Linked DNA regions of Methylicorpusculum oleiharenae. The protein of the gene in region 2 interacts with the protein of the main gene of each other region in a pairwise test. Links are inferred from orthologs where the notes say so. Each region holds a gene or a part of one and is shown on either strand. Other genes may lie near its edges.

Evidence for each region. The genes of interacting proteins can lie anywhere in the genome.
Region 1: the proteins of GO003_RS00865 (region 2) and rlmB interact in binary tests that used the Escherichia coli proteins (3 or more experiments, as listed by UniProt). The link is inferred for Methylicorpusculum oleiharenae from one-to-one orthologs.

The regions. Positions count from the first base shown.
Region 1 is NZ_WUTY02000001.1:4,210,601-4,213,897, reverse strand. What follows is about bases 1-2,999. They hold rlmB (23S rRNA (guanosine(2251)-2'-O)-methyltransferase RlmB), read left to right. Parts: upstream 1-1,129; coding sequence 1,130-1,870; downstream 1,871-2,999. Other genes in these bases: can (carbonate dehydratase), read left to right, coding at 2,513-2,999; rnr (ribonuclease R), read left to right, coding at 1-1,133. Outside these bases: more of can, read left to right, coding at 3,000-3,157. UniProt on the Escherichia coli protein: Specifically methylates the ribose of guanosine 2251 in 23S rRNA.
Region 2 is NZ_WUTY02000001.1:167,793-171,333, forward strand. What follows is about bases 310-3,253. They hold GO003_RS00865 (NAD(P)H-hydrate dehydratase), read right to left. Parts: upstream 2,543-3,253; coding sequence 1,076-2,542; downstream 310-1,075. Other genes in these bases: GO003_RS00855 (N-acetylmuramoyl-L-alanine amidase), read right to left, coding at 310-550; tsaE (tRNA (adenosine(37)-N6)-threonylcarbamoyltransferase complex ATPase subunit type 1 TsaE), read right to left, coding at 657-1,079; queG (tRNA epoxyqueuosine(34) reductase QueG), read left to right, coding at 2,603-3,253. Also shown: more of GO003_RS00855, read right to left, coding at 1-309; more of queG, read left to right, coding at 3,254-3,541. UniProt on the Escherichia coli protein: Bifunctional enzyme that catalyzes the epimerization of the S- and R-forms of NAD(P)HX and the dehydration of the S-form of NAD(P)HX at the expense of ADP, which is converted to AMP.

The DNA of each region.
Region 1 (3,297 bases), 4.0 Mb from region 2 along the record:
TCAACACTGAAGGGACTGTGTTGAGATCCAGTTTTTATGAGGCGGTAATGCGCTCTCATGCCAGATTAACCTACACCGAAGTGGCCCAAATTCTCGTAGAGGATAATCAGGCACTGAAGAAGAAATATAAACCGCTGGTGCCTCATCTAAACGAAACCTACTCGCTCTTTAAAGCAATGCGTCAAAGAAGAGAGGAGAGGGGGGCAATGGATTTTGACACCCAGGAAACCAGAATCCTGTTTGGCGCCGAGAGAAAAATTGAAAAAATCGTTCCCGTCGTCCGAAATGATGCGCATAAGCTGATTGAGGAGTTCATGATAACCGCCAACATGGCTGCTGCGCGGTTTTTAAACAGAAAAAAAATCCCAAAATTACTGAGAATTCATGAAGGGCCCGGTCCCGAAAAGTTACTGGCGTTAAAAACTTTTCTAGGTGAATTAGGGCTTCACCTGTCAGGAGAAGCGCAACCGACACCTTTGGATTACATGAAATTACTGGAGTCTGTCAAAGACAGGCCGGATGCGCATTTGATCCAGACAGTTTTGCTTCGCTCCATGTCACAAGCCGTTTACAGTCCAGAAATTAAAGGCCATTTCGGTTTGGCTCTGGATGCGTATGCGCATTTTACTTCGCCGATACGCCGTTATCCCGATCTGTTGGTTCACCGAGCGATCAAACATGCGTTGCAGAATAAACCGCCTGAAAGTTTTTTCTATGGCATTTCGGACATGGTTGCGTTGGGTGAGCACTGCTCCTCGTGCGAACGCAGGGCTGATGAAGCGACGCGTGACGTGGTCAATTGGCTGAAATGCGAATACATGATGGATAAGGTTGGTGAGGTGTTTCCGGGTATTATATCGGCCGTAACTTCATTCGGTTTTTTCGTTGAATTGGTTGATATCTATGTTGAAGGCTTGGTGCATGTATCCAATCTGGCGCAGGATTTTTTCAAATTCGACCCCTCCAGTCATCAATTGATAGGTGAACGCACTGGCATGCGCTATCGGTTGGGTGATTCTGTGCAGGTCAAGGTTGTCAGAGTCGATCTGGACGAAAAGAAAATTGATTTCGAGCTTTTTAAAAAAACCGGATCAGCAGCGATTAAAAACAAAAGGAAACGGCGCTCCAAGTGAAATTAACAAAAATATACGGACTCCATTCGGCTCAGGCGGCTCTTGATTACTCAGCGGAAAATATTTTACAAGTGTGGGTGGACAGTCACCGGCAAGATAAACGTTTATCCGAAATCATCAAGCAACTGGGCGACTTGGGCTTAAATACTGAAAAAGCCGATCGTAAAAAACTGGATCGATTAGCCGGAGGCACTAATCATCAGGGCATTGTGATAGAAATTGAGATGCCCGCTGCTAAATCTGAAGATGAATTGAAAACCGACCTGCTGAACATCACGACACCGCCTCTTTTTCTGGTGTTGGATAATGTTCAGGACCCGCATAATCTGGGCGCTTGCTTACGCACGGCCGATGCTACAGGTGTGAATGGCGTCATTATCACCAAAGATAACGCAACAGGAATTACCCCTACTGTTTGTAAAGTGGCAAGTGGTGCGGCTGAAACGGTGCCTGTTTATCAAATTACCAATCTGGCCAGAACACTTCGCTGGCTTAAAGATCAAGGGCTTTGGATTTTGGGTGCAGCAGGGGATGGTAATCAAACGATTTATCAGGCTGATTTAAAAGTCCCTATGGCTTTGGTTGTTGGTGCTGAAGGGAAAGGTCTTAGACGTTTGACCAGGGAAGAATGCGATATGCTGGTTAAGCTGCCGATGTTGGGCAAGATTGAAAGTTTGAATCTTTCGGTGGCGACCGGCGTGTTTCTCTATGAAGTGGTCAGGCAAAGAATGATGTAACCAAAGCGTTTATTACTTCAGTATTTGTTCAATCAAGTCATCTTACTTATTGTAAATTTTCAGGTTAATTGTCCTGGTTTGTTGGCTATGCCAGTTAATTTCGTAGGCTTCTGCTTGCATAAGCTGGCACCATGGACAAACCGGATTAGCCGAAATGGCAATTTCCTCTTGTGTGTCAAGGTCGTCTCCGCATCTAGAGCAATAGTTGTAATGAGCGATCTTTTTCATAACACATCCTTACTGAATATAGAACGGAACACAGGTTAACCCGGATATTGAATAAAAAATGTGAGCAATTCACTTTTTTGTCTTTTAAAAACGGGCTGCTAAGTATTTTTTCTCATTTTTTATGATTCAAGTATGAAAAGTCTTGCCATAAATGACCTATCAGCTTTTTGAATCGGTTATTTTCGGCACTAACCCTATGGATATTTAGAGCCCTGTTTTCAATAAGCACCCGTTGGAAAGGTTCGTGTAAGGTTTCGTTAATACAATGGCCCTCAAATAAAGTATCGATTAAAAACTACTTTTCAGCTAGTCTAATTATCGACCGCTTTGTTCATATCTTGTTTCATGACACATTCTTGAAAAGAATTTGTCTGAACCATTTGTATTTTCAAGGCTTAGCAAGAAGGAGCCATTATGAAATCGTTTGAAAAACTCCTGGCGGAAAATAAAGCTTGGGCTACTGAAGTCAAGACAGAAGATCCTGATTTTTTTAAAAACTTAGCCAAAGAACAAAAACCGGAATTTTTATGGATTGGATGTTCTGACAGTCGCGTTCCCGCTGAAATCATTGTAAAAGCAGCTCCCGGCGAGATGTTTATTCATAGAAATATCGCTAACCAGATGATTTCTACAGATTTTAATTGTCTCAGTGTCTTGCAGTATGCGGTTAATGTTCTGGAAGTTAAGCATATTATCGTTTGCGGTCATTATAATTGCGGTGGTGTTAAAGCGGCTTTAAATAGGCAGCATACGGAATTAATGATTACCAATAAATGGCTGCTGCATATTAAGGATATTTACCGCCTGCATAAAAATGAAGTCGATGCTTTGCCGACTGAAGAACAGCGTGTTAACAGGCTGGTGGAGTTAAATATCATCGAACAAATCAATACGCTGGCTTACACCTCGATAGTGCAAAAATCCTGGCACGAGCATAAACGTCCGGTTTTGCATGGATGGGTTTACGGATTATCGGATGGCTTGCTCAATCCACTGATAACGCTGTATCCTGATTTCGAGGTCGATAATATATTTAAATACGATTTTAAAACCGCTTGAGTTTCAAGACCAACCGAATGGTGAAGGAAAGGTTATTTTTAAGTGAAATACTGCATTCATCACTTTAAGTTATCTGATTACCATCTTCCGGTTTTGTCTCAAGTGGTTGGTATGACACGCTATCCATCCATTGATATCTA
Region 2 (3,541 bases):
CCGGAGTAGGTTCTTTCGCAGCCACTGTTACCGGTTTTTCAGAAGTAAAATCCTTCTTGGAATCGCTTTCTACCTTAACCGGTTTCTCTGTTTCTTTAGTCACAGCTGCTGATACCGATTCACTAGCCGGGACGGTTTTAGCCATACGCGGTTTGGATGCTTTATCCGGATCAACGCCTTTAGGAAAAAAATCAACAATCAATTGATGGCCTTTAGCTTTTCCACCCGATACAGGAGAAACCCTGGGTGTTCCGGATTTTTTCAAATCAATAACCACTCTCAAATCACCCTCGTTACGCAAAGCGCTTCTAACTCTTGAAAACAAAGGATGATTGTTTGAAGGCTGGTCTAATGGCCCTGATAACCTGACATTTTTGAAATCGATCACCATGCGCGGCGGATTATCCAGTAAAAAAACCTGTTGATCAGACTCTGCAGTGAGATCAAAAACCATTCGAGTGTGATCGGACGCTATCCAGTGGTGTAATGCATTCAAACCCGCCTGATCTGCATGAACACAAAATGTTATCAATTGCAGTACCGGAATCATGAGGAGTTTCCAGACGCTATGCATATATTTACCTGAAATAATAATAAACTGGATTAAAGTATAACAATATGTCTTTGTTTTTTCATGTCAGTTTGGAATTATTTTTTTACCCCTCCTTCCTCCACTCCATTTGCATCGAACGGCCTTGTGCCAGTAAATCCAGACGGATCAGAAGGTCGGCCTCGGGCAAAATGCCCAGCCCCATTTCAGGCCATTCAAACAAACAGACCGCCTCTTGCGCCAGATAATCTTCGATGCCCATCCAGATCAATTCTTCAGGGTCTCTGATCCTATATAAGTCAAAATGAAATAGTGTGCGATCGCTGGTTAAATACTCCTCGACGACGGTATAGGTTGGGCTTTTCACCACCCCCTGATAACCGGCAGCCCTCAACAAACCTCTGACAAAGGTTGTCTTGCCCGCCCCCAGTTCACCCTGCAGGTAAACGATGCATTTTTTCGGCAACAGCGGCCATAAATCTGCACCAGCCGCTTCGGTTGCTTCGGTATCTTGCAGTTCGACGATCACTCGTTCACCAACTGTCTCAGATAAGACATTAAATCCCCCGCCAACAAGCCTCTTTCACCGCCCGCCTGGGCAGCCAAATCGCCGGCCAGTCCATGAATATATACCCCTTGTTCGGCGGCGGTCTGCAAACTTAATCCTTGGGCAATTAAGCCTCCAATCACTCCGGAAAGCACATCTCCCATGCCCCCGGACGCCATACCGGGATTACCCGTGGGTGAAATGGCGATATCGGTTTTATTGGCAACTAAAGAACCTGCACCTTTTAATACAACAATACCGCCATAGGCTTTTTGCATTTCACTGACGGCATAAAACCGGTCAGCTTCAATAGCGGCAATCGATGCGGTCAACAATCTTGACGCTTCGCCAGGGTGCGGCGTCAGCACCCAGTTGTCACGGTGGACAGTCCCCCTGGACAATATAGTGAGTCCATCCGCATCCATCACAATCGGTTTGTCAGACTGCAAAACCGCATCAAACAAAGACCGACCCCAAAGCTGGCTGCCCAGCCCGGGCCCCAACACAATGACACTGGCACGCTTGATTCGCTCACTCAACTGATAAGCATCAGAAATGCCATGGCACATGATCTCCGGCCTATCCAGATTCAAAGTCAATGCGTGCTCGGGCCGTGTTGCGACAGTCACCAGACCCGCCCCTATTCGCAGCGCGGCTTCGGCCGCCAATCTTACCGCCCCCGAAAAACCATAATCGCCACCAACAATCAGTACATGGCCGTTTACCCCCTTGTGCGCGCAGCGGCTCCGGCGTGCAAACGGAATACGCATCAACCGGCGCGCTGAACAGTGCTGCCTTTCGTAAACTTGCTGAGGAATATCGAGATCCGAAAAAAGGATGGTTCCGCAGAAATCCGCCGCATCGCCCGTGAATAGGCCTTGTTTAAGCCCAACCAGGGATACGGTGTAATCAGCTTTGACAGCCTCCCCCATCACTTTGCCTGTATCGGCGTTTAGGCCTGAAGGTATATCCGCCGCTATCACCGGACTTGCAGAGGCGTTGATTGCGTTAATGGCCTTTGCATAAAGTCCTGAAACAGGCCGATCCAACCCTGAGCCCAATAAGGCATCTACAATTAAATCTGTTTCAAGCGCAGAGTCCGGCGTGAATGGTTTAAAAATCCCGCCAGCAAGTGTGTAAGCCTCAAAAGCCAGACGGGCATCGCCCTTGAGTGCCGCACCGTCAACAATCGGGTAAACACAGGCGTTTATACCCGCTTCCAATGCAAGCCTTGCAACTACGTAACCGTCCCCGCCATTATTGCCGCCGCCGCAAAAAACAGCCCAATTCCGGCAATCAGGACAGTTGCTTACTATGGTATTAAAAATAAAGTCGCCAGCCCTTGACATCAACTCATAGCCGGTAATGCCGTATTCCTCGATCGCAATTCTATCGAATGTTCTTACTTGATTAACACGATAAAGTTCTATAGGTAGATCTTGCATGATATGTTTACTTAAATTGTTAAAACCTGATTAAGTATTGATTATTTTCTATTATTTGCCATGAACAAACAAACTCTCACCGATTTTGCCGGACTAACCCATCAGATCAAGACCTGGGGTCTTGAGTTAGGCTTTCAGCAAGTCGGGATTAGCGGCATTGATCTCAGCGAAGCCGAACAACATCTTGAAAACTGGCTCCAGAATGGCTTCCAGGGCGAAATGAGTTATATGTCGCGGCATGGCCTTAAACGGTCACGGCCGGCCCTGCTGGAACCCGGCACCCAAAGCATCATATCCGTTCGAATGGATTACCAGACCGAAGCGGAGCCGGCCATGACCCAAAACCTCGAAGCGCCTCTCGCTGCATACATATCCCGCTACGCGTTAGGCCGCGACTACCACAAAGTATTACGGTCACGGCTGCAAAAACTGGCTGATCGTATTCACGAAATAACAGGACCTTTCGGCTATCGCGTGTTCACCGATAGCGCTCCGGTCATGGAAAAGGCGATTGCCGAAAAAGCAGGCATCGGCTGGATAGGCAAACACAGCAATCTGATCAACCGGAAGGCAGGATCCTGGTTTTTTCTTGGCGAAATTTACACTGACTTACCCTTGCCTGCTGATGTGCCCGCATCATCTCACTGCGGAGACTGCGCTGCCTGTATTGACATCTGCCCGACCCGAGCCATTGTGGCACCTTATCAGGTTGATGCAAGATTATGCGTCTCCTATCTTACGATAGAATTACAAGGATCAATTCCTGAAGAGTTAAGACCGCTGATCGGTAACCGGATATACGGCTGCGACGATTGCCAGTTGATTTGCCCCTGGAACCGTTTTGCGAGATTGACTTCAGAACAGGATTTCAACCCCCGTCACCGACTTAACAGCAGGCAGTTGATGGATCTTTTCGGCTGGGATGAACCCGCATTTCTGACTTATACGGAAGGCTCGGCAATTCGCCGGATCGGGCATACGCGCTGGCTAAGAAACATT